One region of the Streptomyces sp. NPDC023157 genome, then DNA from elsewhere that is predicted to be linked to it. Evidence: riboswitches for the same ligand, from Rfam matches in the RefSeq annotation. Region 1 holds a riboswitch; each other region holds the start of a gene.
The links. Region 1 has a riboswitch for cyclic di-AMP ahead of ACZ3ZE_RS33575 (transglycosylase family protein). Riboswitches for the same ligand answer to the same signal wherever they lie in the genome.

Region 1 (4,119 bases):
TCGCTTCGCTACGCCTTTGCTCCCTATTCAATTCTCCGGATGCAAAGCCCGGATCAGAGCAGGTGTCAGCCCTTGCCCCTCTTACTTAGTTCGCGGTGCGAAACCGCGGGAAGGCGCTGCGGCCGGCGTAGACCGCGGCGTCGTCGAGGATCTCCTCGATGCGCAGCAGCTGGTTGTACTTGGCGACGCGCTCGGAGCGGGCCGGGGCGCCGGTCTTGATCTGGCCGCAGTTGGTGGCGACGGCCAGGTCGGCGATGGTGACGTCCTCGGTCTCGCCGGAGCGGTGCGACATCATGCACTTGAAGCCGCTGCGCTGGGCCAGCTCGACGGCGTCCAGGGTCTCGGTCAGCGAGCCGATCTGGTTGACCTTGACCAGGAGGGCGTTCGCGGAGCCCTCCTCGATGCCGCGGGCGAGGCGCTCCGGGTTGGTGACGAACAGGTCGTCGCCGACCAGCTGCACCTTGGCGCCCAGCTTGTCGGTGATGACCTTCCAGCCGGCCCAGTCGTCCTCGAACAGCGGGTCCTCGATGGAGACCAGCGGGTACGCGGAGACGAGCTCCTCGTAGTACTCGGTCATCTCGGCGGCCGAGCGGGACTTGCCCTCGAACTCGTACTTGCCGTCCTTGTAGAACTCGGAGGCGGCGCAGTCGAGCGCGAGCGCGATGTCCTTGCCCGGGACGTAGCCGGCCTGCTTGATGGCCTCGAGGATGAGGTCGAGCGCGGCGCGGTTGGAGTCCAGGTTCGGGGCGAAGCCGCCCTCGTCGCCGAGGCCGGTGGACAGACCCTTGTCCTTCAGGACCTTCTTGAGGGTGTGGTAGACCTCGGTGCCCCAGCGCAGGGCCTCGGAGAAGGACTCCGCGCCGATCGGCGCGATCATGAACTCCTGGATGTCCACGTTGGAGTCGGCGTGCGAGCCGCCGTTCAGGATGTTCATCATCGGAACGGGCAGCAGGTGCGCGTTCGGGCCGCCGAGGTAGCGGAAGAGCGGCAGGTCCGAGGCCTCGGAGGCGGCGTGCGCGACGGCGAGGGAGACGCCGAGGATGGCGTTGGCGCCGAGCGAGGACTTGTCCGGGGTGGCGTCCAGGTCGAACATCGCCTGGTCGATCAGACGCTGCTCGGTGGCGTCGTAGCCGACGAGCTCCGGGCCGATCTGCTCGATGACCGCGAGGACGGCCTTCTCGACACCCTTGCCCTGGTAACGGTTGGGGTCACCGTCGCGGAGCTCAAGGGCCTCGAACGCACCGGTGGAGGCACCGGACGGCACGGCAGCACGACCGGTGCTGCCGTCGTCGAGGCCGACCTCGACCTCGACCGTGGGGTTGCCTCGGGAGTCCAGGATTTCCCGGGCTACGACGACGTCGATGGACGGCACGAGCATCTCCTTCTGGGATGTGACGCTGGTTGTGACGCATGCGGCAAGGTCTCGTTCGCCTTGCGACAAGAGCCTAACCGGCTCCGGGGCTCCGGCCAGCCGGACGCCCGCCCCCTGGGACGAAAAAGGACCCAAGGGCACGCATCTGAGGACGAAAGACCCATTACTACTGATCAGTAGGGGCCTGAACGGGGAAACCCCGGTCCGGAGCGCACGGGGGAAGGGCGCTCCGGACCGGGGTGGTCACCGCGGGTGGGTCGTCAGGCTCACTTGAGGTGGAGCTGCTGGCCCGGGTAGATCAGGTCGGCGTTGTCGACGACGTCCTTGTTCAGCTCGAACAGCTTGGCCCAGCCGCCCTTGACGCCGTGCGCCTGGGCGATCTTGCTGAGGGTGTCGCCGGCGACGACCTTGTACTCGCCGTCGCCCTTCTTCACCTTCTTGCCGGTCGGAGTGGTGACCGTCTTCTTGGAGACGTTCTTCTTCGACGTGGTCTTCGGCGCCTGGCGCTGCTCGCTGCGGGTCGTCGGCTGCTCGGTGGAGCGCTTCGACGAGGAGGAGGAGGAGGACGACGACGAGGACGAGGAGCTGGAGCTCGACGAGCTGGAGGAGCTCGACGAGGCGGAGCCGCCGTCGTAAGCGGCGTTGGAGAGGCCCACGCCACAGCTCGGCCACGCGCCCTTGCCCTGGCCGGCCAGGACCTTCTCGGCGATGGCGATCTGCTGCGACTTCGACGCCTGGTTGGCGGTCGCGGCGTAGGCGGTGCCGCCGTACGCGGCCCAGGTGGAGGCCGAGAACTGCAGGCCGCCGTAGTAGCCGTTGCCGGTGTTGATGGACCAGTTGCCGCCGGACTCGCACGCGGCGACGGCGTCCCACTCGGAGGTGGTGGCGGCCGAGGCGGTGCCCGCGGCCATCAGCGGGGCGGCGACGGCGACACCGGTGACGCCGACGAGCGTGGCGACGCGGGTGGCCTTGGAGGGACGGCGGTGTTTGCCCTTGTTACCGGAAAACAGCATGGGAATTCTCCTCACCGACGCCTACGAGGTGAGCTGTCGGGTTCGGACCTGATGAGTTGTCCGGCCGCGTGTCCTTGCACGCGGCTTCACCCCAAGCCGATCGTCGGCCGTCTGTCTCAACGGCCGGGGCCGGCACTTACCTTGGGTCCCCCGCTCCTGCCTTCGGCGCTTGCGCGACGACTTCCCGTCGGCCGGCGGCAGGATTCGGCGTACCGGCGACGGGGCCCGCGGTGGCGAGCGGTCATGACCGTAGACATAGACCCGGGGGAAGTTCAAAGACCATCAACCCGGAAATATCGCCCCTACTTGCTCCCCCGAGAGGGGCGTTTGCGCAGGTGAGGGGCGACACGAGCAAACTTTGCGGACGTGACACGCCAGTTCGGCAAGAGAGACCCATGTCTCACTTACTCATAACGGACATTCAGCTACGAACCACTACGGCGCCGCGACGGGTTCGGCCTTCAACTCAAGGCTCTGACCAGGGATGATGAGGTCCGGGTCGGTGCCGACCGTCTTCTTGTTGGCGTCATAGAGGGCGGCCCAGCCGCCGGGCAGCGCGTTCTGCTGTGCAATGTCCGACAGACTGTCACCCGGCTTGACGGTGTATTCGTCAGCCTTGCCCGAGTTGTCCGCCTTCTCCCCGGCGACCGCGCTCTCCGCCGAGCCCTTACCGTCGGTCACGTCACCCGTCGACCCGTCACCCGGGGCCGCGTGCCGCCCGGATTCGGGCGTGGTGTCTGAGTTGCCCGAATCCTCCGACGCGGCGTCACCGCGGTGCTTGCCCGTACCGGGGGAGGCCGGATCCGTCGTACCGGGCGTACCGGGCATACCGGGCGCGCCCGAGGTGTCCGGCGTGCCGGGCGTGACCGGCGTGCCCGGTGTCGCGGAGCCGTCGGGGCCGGCCGGGGTCGCGGGCGCGGTCGTGGCGCCGCCCGACGGGGCCGTCGGGGTCACGGGCGCGGCCGGGGTGGCCGGGGTCGTGGTGGTCGCCCCGGGGCCGGCCGGGCGGCCGTCGGTCCGGTTGGACTCGGCGACCGGGCCCGTGGACGCCTTGGGCTTGACGGCGGACCCCGGGGAGACCGCGGGCTTCCTGCCGTCGTTCGTCAGGCCGGCGATCGGCGCGCAGGTGGCCCACTGGGTGTCGCCCGCGGCGAGTGCCCTGTCGGCGATGGTGATCTGCTGCGCGCGGCTGGCGAGGTCGGCGCTCGGCGCGTACGCCAGGCCGCCGTGCCGCTCCCAGCTCTCCTGGGTGAACTGGAGACCGCCGTAGAGCCCGTTGCCGAAGTTGGCGCTCCACGCGCCGCCCGACTCGCATTCGGCGACCCGGTCCCAGGTCGGGGCGTCCGCCGCGGAGGCGGAGCCGGTGGCGAGCAACGGCAGGGCCATGGCCGAGCCGGTGACGCCCGCCGCGACAACGAGAGCGGGGGCCTGGCGGGGTCTGCGGTGTCGTCCGTTCCCGGAGCGCATACGGACTGCCTTTCGCGTGGCTGCTGAGATTCCGGTGAACGTAGCGGCATTCGAACGTGAGTCACAAGTCGATGCAGCGGAGATCACGCGAAGATCACATTCCTGACGCCCCGTCAGTTATGCGTCAGTCGTGCGGCCGTTTGTGGGAAGCGCTGAACTCCACCGGAAGCGTGCGCAGGCCACGCATGATCAGCCCACCGCGCCACCGCAGTTCCGCCGGATCGGCCCCAAGTCGCAGGTCCGGCAGGCGAGTCAGGAGCGTCGCCA
Region 2 (4,119 bases), on a different contig from region 1:
TCGCGGAGGGTCTCGACGAGCTCCCCGAGACCGTCTGACCCGTCTCCTCCCCGACGACGGATCGCGAAGGGCCGCACCTGCCGGAATTCCGGCGGGCGCGGCCTTTTCTGCGATGCGACCCTTTTTCCTTCACTGGAATCAGGCAGCGCAAATCGGGAAGGTGAAGCTGGAATAGGGCGACCCCAATCGATCAGCCACCCCCATCGCCTTTCCCTTGTATACGGCGCCGGTGTTAATTCCGCGGCCCCGCGGTGTTTACGACATGTTGCGAAACCCTCACACGCGCCCGCTCCGGACGCCGGGGCCGGTGCAGCGGCAGGGAGCGCTCCACGTGCAGGGCGGTCAGGGCGCGGGCCCGTTCGGCGTCCCCGCGCGCGACGGCGTCGACGATGGCCCCGTGCTCGGCCCAGGCCTCCACGGGCCGCTCGGCGGGCTCGACCGCGTACATCCAGGCGATCTTGTGCCGCAGCTGGGTGAGGAGCGCGGTGAGCGGCGGGCTGCCGGACGCCTGGGCCAGCGTCTCGTGGAACCACGCGCCGAGCGAGCGCAGATCGTCGCCCTGGCCGCGCCTGGCCCGCTCCTGCCCCAGCCTGACCAGCCCGCGCAGCACCTTGAGGTGCGCCTCGGTGCGGCGCTGGGCGGCGCGGGCGGCCCCCAGCGGCTCCAGCAGGGTCCGGACGTCGAGCAGGTCGGCCGCCTCCTGCTCGGTGGGCTCGGCGACATGGGCGCCGGCGTGCCGGCGGGTGACCACGAAGCCCTCGGACTCCAGGGTGCGCAGCGCCTCGCGGACCGGGACGCGGGAGACCCCGTAGCGGCGCGCGAGCTGCTCCTCCGTCAGCCGGGCGCCCCACGCGAAGACGCCGGAGACGATGTCGTCCCGGATCGCCGTGCATACCGAGTGCGCGGGAACACGCATGTCCGACCTCCGTAGGTGATCCGCGCGAAACCCCGTCGAGTGGCGCCCGCCCTGCGAACTCTCGCGAACTCTATTGCAGGACGCCGGAATTTCCGATGCCACCCGGTAATTGGGGCACGAAAAAGAAGCCCCGGCTCGTTCGAGCCGGGGCTTCTTCACAGAATTCACACCTCAGACCTGGACCCCGCGGGCGCGGAGGTAGGTGATCGGGTTGATGTCCGATCCGTACTCGGCGCTGGTGCGGGCCTCGAAGTGGAGGTGCGGGCCGGTCGAGTTGCCGGAGGAGCCGGAGATGCCGATCTGCTCGCCGGGGGTGACCGTCTGGCCGACGGAGACGCCGATCGAGGAGAGGTGGCCGTACTGGGTGTACGTGCCGTCGTTCATCCGGATGACGATGTTGTTGCCGTACGCGCCGCCCCAGCCGGCCTCGACGACGGTGCCCGAGCCCACGGAGACGACCTGGGAGCCGTAGGCGGCGTGGAAGTCGATGCCGGAGTGGTGGCCGGAGGACCAGAGCGAGCCGCCGGTCTTGTAGCCGGTGCTCACGTACGAGCCGGCGACGGGGAGCTGGAAGGAGCTCAGGCGCTTGCGCTCGGCCTCGCGGGCGGCGCGCTCCTTGGCGGCGCGCAGCTCCTTGGCGCGGGCCTCGGCCTTGCGCTTCGCCTCGGCGGCGGCCTTGACGCGGGCGGCGGTCTCGACCGCCTCCTTCTCCTGCGCGGCGGCCTGGGCGTCGACCCGGTCGGCGAGGGAGTCGGCGGTGATCACCTGGGTGAGGCCGGTGTCTTCCGGGGAGACGGGCTCCGTGTCGGCGGCGAACGCCGGGGAGGCCAGGGTTCCGATGACGCCGGTCGTCGCAAGGGTCGCCACACCGGCGATGCCCACTCCGCGGCGCGCCAGACGGCTCGGACCACGATGCTTCCCGGTGGCACGGGTGAACGCCATGTAGTGGCTGATCCTTTCCTTCCCTCTCGCCTACCGGGTTAGCTGACGGGTTCGGAGCAGGAAGGTCTCCTACGGGCCCCTCCGCTCGCTGAGCGAAGGCGTCCGATTCACCCCAGGGACTGCGATGGGTCCCCGGCTCCCCAGGCTCGCGCCTTACGGGGACTCGGCGATGACTGCCCGTTGCCGCGGATGCGGCGTCGTACTGCGGACGAACAGTCGGGTCGAAGCTAGGCCGATCTTCTGTCAATCGCCAAACAGACACGCTCTTTTGTAAGACATGCCACAGGGCAGAAGATCACACTTCTCAGCAATACGGACAAAAGGGAGGACCCCGACGAACCAGGTCGTCGGGGTCCCCGAACCGGTGTGACAGCGGCTCAGTCAGCCGGTCACGACCGTCACTTCACCGATGCCGAGGGCACGCACCGGCTCCTCGATCTGCGCCGCGTCACCGACGAGCACGGTGACGAGCCGGTCCACCGGGAAGGCGTTGACCACGGCCGCGGTCGCCTCCACCGTGCCGGTCTCGGCGAGGCGCGCGTACAACTGCGCCTGGTAGTCGTCCGGGAGGTGCTGCTCGACCTGGTCGGCGAGCGTGCCCGCGACGGAGGCGGCCGTCTCGTACTTGAGCGGCGCGACGCCCACCAGGTTCTGCACGGCCACATCGCGCTCGGCGTCCGTCAGACCGTCGGCGGCGAGGGTGCGCAGCACCTTCCACAGGTCGTCAAGTGCCGGGCCCGTGTTGGGGGTGTCGATCGAGCCGCTGATGGCGAGCAGCGACGCCCCGTTGCCCTCGCCGTCGGAGCGCAGCACCTGGCCGAAGGCGCGCACGCCGTACGTGTAGCCCTTCTCCTCGCGCAGGACGCGGTCCAGACGGGACGTGAGGGTGCCGCCGAGGCAGTACGTGCCGAGCACCTGGGCCGGCCACACACGGTCGTGGCGGTCGGCGCCGACGCGGCCGATGAGCAGCTGCGTCTGGACGGCGCCGGGGCGGTCCACGATGACGACCCGGCCGGTGTCGTCGGCCGAGACGGACGGCATGCGCCGCCGGTCGGCCGCGGTGCCCGTCCAGGCGCCCAGCGTCTCGGCTAGCACCTTGTCGAGGTCGACGTCAGTGAGGTCGCCGACGACCACGGCGGTGGCCGTGGAGGGGCGCACGTACGCGTCGTAGAAGGCGCGGACGGCGGCGGCGTCGATCGCGGCGACGGTCTCCTCGGTGCCCTGACGCGGCCGGGAGGCGCGCGCGGAGGCCGGGAACAGCTCCTTGGAGAGCTGCTTGGCCGCTCGGCGGGCCGGGTTGGCCGACTCGTGCGGGATCTCGTCCAGCCGGTTGCGCACCAGCCGCTCGACCTCGGACGCGTCGAACGCGGGGGCGATCAGCGCCTCGGAGAGCAGGCCGAGCGCCTTGGGCAGCCGGGAGACCGGGACCTCCAGGGAGACCCGTACGCCCGGGTGGTCGGCGGCCGCGTCGAGGGTGGCGCCGCAGCGCTCCAGCTCGGCGGCGAACTCCTCGGCGGTGTGCTGGTCGGTGCCTTCGGACAGGGCGCGGGCCATGATCGTGGCCACGCCGTCCAGGCCCTCGGGCTCAGCGTCCAGCGGGGCGTCGAGGGAGATCTCGACGGCCACGACCTGCTGGCCGGGGCGGTGGCAGCGCAGCACGGTCAGCCCGTTGTCCAGGGCGCCGCGCTCCGGGGCGGGGAAGGCCCAGGGCGTGGCCTCGCCCGGCTGGGGCTGCGGGTGGAAGGTCATGCTCGTCAAAGACGCGGCAGCGTCGGTCACTGGTCCGCTCCCTCTTCCTCGTCGCTGTCGGCGTCGTCGCCGTCGGCGCCCACCGGTTCGTAGACCAGCACGGCGCGGTTGTCCGGGCGCAGGGTGGCCTTGGCGACCTCCTGCACCTCCTCGGCACTGATGTCGAGGACCCGGTGCACGGCGGTCAGCGCGAGCTGCGGGTCGCCGAACAGCACCGCGAAGCGGCACAGTTCGTCGGCGCGGCCCGCGACCGTGCCGAGGCGGTCCAGCCACTCGCGCTCCAGCTGCGCCTGCGCGCGCTCCATCTCCTCGGGCGTCGGGCCCTCGGCGGCGAAGCGGGCCAGCTCGTCGTCGACGGCCGACTCGATCTGCGGCACCTCGACGCCGCCGGAGGTCTTGACGTCCAGCCAGCCCAGCGAGGGCGCGCCGGCCAGCCGCAGCAGCCCGAAGCCGGCCGCGACGGCGGTGCGGTCGCGGCGGACCAGCCGGTTGTGGAGACGGGAGGACTCGCC
Region 3 (4,119 bases), on a different contig from region 1:
CGGACGACAGGTATGGTCGGGCCCGTTCATGCGTCGATTCGTCTCGGGAAATTCCGTGGTGGAGAGGGGAAAAGGGGCACACGGGGCTCCGTGGGCGAAGACCGACCAACGACGTTCGAGGCGAGGCAGAACGATGGAAGCTGGTGCTGACGGGCGGCAAGGGGGCTGGTTCGGGCCAAGCCCGGGCGGGCGGCCCACCGCGACGCCCGCGCCGGACGACGCGTCCGACGCCGCGCTCCTGCGCCGCACGATGGCCGAGATCGAACCGATCGCGGACAAGGTCACCTCGTACTTCTACGCCCTGCTCTTCCTCCGCCACCCCGAGCTGCGGGCCCTCTTCCCGGCGGCCATGGACACCCAGCGCGACCGCCTTTTCAGGGCGCTGCTCACGGCCGCCACGCACGCCGAGGACACCGCCACCCTCACCGCGTACCTGACCGGGCTCGGCCGCGGCCACCGTAAGTACGGCACGCGGCCCGAGCACTACCCGGCCGTCGGCGAGTGCCTGATCGGCGCCCTCGCCCAGCACGCCCCGCACAGCTGGGGCCCGCGGACCGAGGCTGCCTGGGTGGGCGCGTACACCACCCTCTCCCAGATCATGATCGACGCGGCGGCCCAGGACGAGCTCCGCGCCCCCGCCTGGTGGCAGGCGGAGGTCGTGGCCCACGAGCCGCGCACGCCCGACGTCGCCGTCGTCACGGTCCGCCCCGACCAGCCGTACCCCTTCCGTGCCGGGCAGTACACCGCCCTGGAGACGCCCTGGTGGCCGCGGGTCTGGCGGCACTACTCCTTCGCCTCCGCGCCCCGCTCCGACGGGCTGCTCTCCTTCCATGTGAAGGCCGTGCCCGCGGGCTGGGTCTCGAACGCGCTCGTGCACCGGGCCCGGCCCGGGGACGTCCTGCGGCTCGGCGGCCCCACCGGCTCGATGACCGTCGACCACCACACCGACAACGGGCTGCTGTGCCTCGGCGGCGGTACGGGCATCGCCCCGATCAAGGCGCTGGTCGAGGACGTGGCCCAGCACGGCCGGCGCCGCTCCGTCGACGTGTTCTACGGCGCCCGCAGCAATGAGGACCTGTACGACATCGAGACCATGCTGCGGCTCCAGCAGTCGCACCCCTGGCTCTCCGTGCGCCCCGTCGTGGACGACGGGGCCGGCGGAGCCCTGTCCGGCGGCCTTCCCGGAGCCGTCCGCGAGTTCGGTCCGTGGCACACGTACGAGGCGTACCTCTCCGGCCCGCCCGGCATGATCCGTCGCGGTGTCGACACCCTCGTGGGCATCGGCATCCCCACCCACCGCATACGGCACGACTCCATCGAAGAACTGGTCGGGACGAGGAATTGAGCACCTTCGAGCACACCGGTCCGCGCTCGGCGACGCCGCCGCGCACCATCCGCCCGGGCAGCGACGGCGAGCACCTGGTCCAGCGGCGTACGGGCACCACCGAGCGCGCCGACCGGTTCTACGCCGAGCAGGTCCTCGACCGGCTCAACCCCCGGATGCGGGAGTTCGTGGCCCGCCAGGAGATGTTCTTCCTGGCCACCGCCGACCGGCACGGCGCCTGCGACAACACCTTCCGGGCGGGACCGGCCGGCTTCCTCCACGTCCTGGACGAGCTGCGGCTCGCCTACCCCGAGTACCGGGGGAACGGCGTCCAGGCCAGCCTCGGCAACATCGAGGAGAACCCGCACGTCGGCCTCCTGATGGTCGACTTCCTCCGGGACCGCGTCGGACTCCACGTGAACGGCACGGCCCGGGTCGTGGCCGACGACGTGATGCGGGCCGACCACCCCGGACTCACGGTCGACCCGGTGCCGGGGCGGCGCGCCCTGAGCTGGGTGGAGATCACCGTGGAGGAGGCGTACATCCACTGCGCCAAGCACATCCCGCACCTCCAGAAGGTGCCGCGGCACGGTCCCGGCCGGGCGTGGGGCACCGACGACGTCCGGCGCAAGGGTGGCGACTTCTTCGGCGCCGCCGCGGACGCGCCGGAGCGGGGACCGTTCCTGCCGCCGCCCCGCGCGGGCGCGGAGACCTGGCGGGCGGAGGCCGAGCGGGCGCTGGAGCGGGCGGAGCGGCGACGCCACCCGTCCGAGGGGTTCAGCGGCTGGTTCCGCAGGGGCACCGAAAGCCGGATTCCCTAAGCTCTCAAATCAATCGGATCCGGACATGTCCGATTAAGTGCGGGCCGGTGATCTGAGTCACGGTCGGACATTCCGCCGGAATGCTGTCGCGGCGTCATGCGCGAACCCCCGGGAACCAGTTGGAGAAAAGGATCACGGCACGCCGATTGATCCTTTTCCGACCCATAAAAGATCTGCTTGCTTTTGCGAATCAGGCCCTTGTTCTCGCTGTTCGCCTTCGCCTACGGTCACCCGTCATCCGGACGGAACGCCGAATCCTGCCGCCGCCCGGGTACCGCACTCACCCACTCGTACGGCAGGAGCGGGGGACCCAGGTTCGCCGCCGTCCCGGTCTCCGGGGCGGCTCGGGGTGAAGCCGCGCGCCGCGCGGCCGGGCAGCTCCTGCCCGAACCCGACAGCTCACCTCGCAGGCGAAGGAGAGGAAATCGCCATGCGTGGACACGGGAAGCACCGCCGCCCCAAGAACACCCCGCTCGCCCGCGGACTGGCCGTAGCCGGCCTCGCCGGCAGCGCCGCACTCGCCCTGCCGCTCGCCGGGGCCACCGGCGCGGCGGCCGAGACCCCGCGGGCGCCGCAGACGGTCCAGTCCGTCGCGTCCGTCGGGTCCGTCACGTCCGTCGGGTCCGTCACGTCCGTCGCAATCGAAAAGGCGGCGGCTCGGACGGTGAAGGCGAACGGTCTCGTGCGCTATTCCGTGGTCGCCGGCGACTCGCTCTCGAAAATCGCCCGGAAGCACCACGTGAGCGGCGGCTGGAAGACGATCTACCGCGACAACCGCGCCGCCGTCGGCGCGGACCCGGGCCTCATCCGCCCTGGCCTGCGACTCGCCATCGACACGCGGAACGCCCAGAGCACCCAGGCCGCCGAGAGCGCGGAGCGTCCGGCGGTGGCGCGTTCGGGTGCCGCGAGCGGCACCGCCGCCGCGCGTCCGGCGGTCGCGCGCCAGGCGTTCGCCGTGTCGCCCGCCGTGGCACGGGCCGCGGCCCAGGCGCCCGCCGTCTCGTCGGCGACCTCGGCCGTCTCGTACACGAACGACCTGGACGGCTGGATCCGCGAGTCGCTCTCCATCATGGCCAAGAACGGCATCCCGGGCAGCTACGACGGCATCTACCGCAACGTCATGCGCGAGTCCTCGGGCAACCCGCTGGCCATCAACAACTGGGACTCCAACGCCCTCGCCGGCACCCCGTCCAAGGGCCTGCTCCAGGTGATCGAACCCACCTTCCAGGCCTACCACGTCGCCGGCACGGCCTTCGACCTCTACGACCCGGTCGCCAACATCACCGCCGCCTGCAACTACGCGGCCGCCCGCTACGGCTCCATCGACAACGTCAACAGCGCCTACTGACGGGACCGCGCGGCCGCCCGGCCGAGGCGTCCGCCGAAGGTGTCCCTATGATGGCGTTACCCCCGGTAGCGGCAGCATGGGGACACCACGGCCGGAAGGAGCGCCCGGAGATGACGGGCTGGAACGCGCGGAACATCCCCTCCCAGGGAGGGCGGACAGCGGTGGTCACCGGAGCCAACAGCGGCATCGGATACGTCACCGCCCGCGAGCTGGCCCGCGCCGGTGCACACGTCCTCCTCGCCTGCCGCAGCCGCACCCGCGGCGAGGCGGCCCTGTCCCGGCTGCGCGACGAAGTCCCGCGGGCGTCGGCCGAGTTCGCGCCGCTCGACCTCGGCGACCTCGCCTCCGTACGCACCTTCGCCGCCGCCCACGCCGAGCGCGACCAACGGCTCGACCTGCTCGTCAACAACGCGGGCGTGATGGCCCTGCCGCACGGCCGCACCGCCGACGGCTTCGAGACCCAGTTCGGCGTGAACCACCTCGGCCACTTCGCGCTCACCGGCCTGCTCATGCCGCTGCTGCTGCGCACCCCGGGCGCCCGGATCGTCAGTCTCTCCAGCGGCTTCCACGCGCTGGCCGACCTGGACCACACCGACCTCAACGCCGAACGCCGCTACCGGCGGTGG

Region 2: another riboswitch for cyclic di-AMP. It lies ahead of ACZ3ZE_RS26170 (M23 family metallopeptidase); the one in region 1 lies ahead of ACZ3ZE_RS33575 (transglycosylase family protein).
Region 3: another riboswitch for cyclic di-AMP. It lies ahead of ACZ3ZE_RS26785 (LysM peptidoglycan-binding domain-containing protein); the one in region 1 lies ahead of ACZ3ZE_RS33575 (transglycosylase family protein).

Annotation. Positions count from the first base shown of each region.
Region 1 covers NZ_JBVHIL010000011.1:149,416-153,534, reverse strand. The annotation lists gene eno (phosphopyruvate hydratase) at 86-1,372, opposite strand; gene ACZ3ZE_RS33575 (transglycosylase family protein) at 1,639-2,385, opposite strand; cyclic di-AMP (ydaO/yuaA leader) riboswitch at 2,389-2,563, opposite strand; gene ACZ3ZE_RS33570 (transglycosylase family protein) at 2,821-3,771, opposite strand; gene ACZ3ZE_RS33565 (cytochrome P450 family protein) at 3,977-4,119, opposite strand, start outside.
Region 2 covers NZ_JBVHIL010000007.1:364,618-368,736, forward strand. The annotation lists gene ACZ3ZE_RS26160 (HPr family phosphocarrier protein) at 1-38, shown strand, start outside; gene ACZ3ZE_RS26165 (GntR family transcriptional regulator) at 233-916, opposite strand; gene ACZ3ZE_RS26170 (M23 family metallopeptidase) at 1,088-1,858, opposite strand; cyclic di-AMP (ydaO/yuaA leader) riboswitch at 1,871-2,037, opposite strand; gene ACZ3ZE_RS26175 (M16 family metallopeptidase) at 2,240-3,607, opposite strand; gene ACZ3ZE_RS26180 (M16 family metallopeptidase) at 3,634-4,119, opposite strand, start outside.
Region 3 covers NZ_JBVHIL010000008.1:35,043-39,161, forward strand. The annotation lists gene ACZ3ZE_RS26775 (globin domain-containing protein) at 29-1,345, shown strand; gene ACZ3ZE_RS26780 (pyridoxamine 5'-phosphate oxidase family protein) at 1,342-2,145, shown strand; cyclic di-AMP (ydaO/yuaA leader) riboswitch at 2,417-2,571, shown strand; gene ACZ3ZE_RS26785 (LysM peptidoglycan-binding domain-containing protein) at 2,576-3,493, shown strand; gene ACZ3ZE_RS26790 (oxidoreductase) at 3,604-4,119, shown strand, end outside.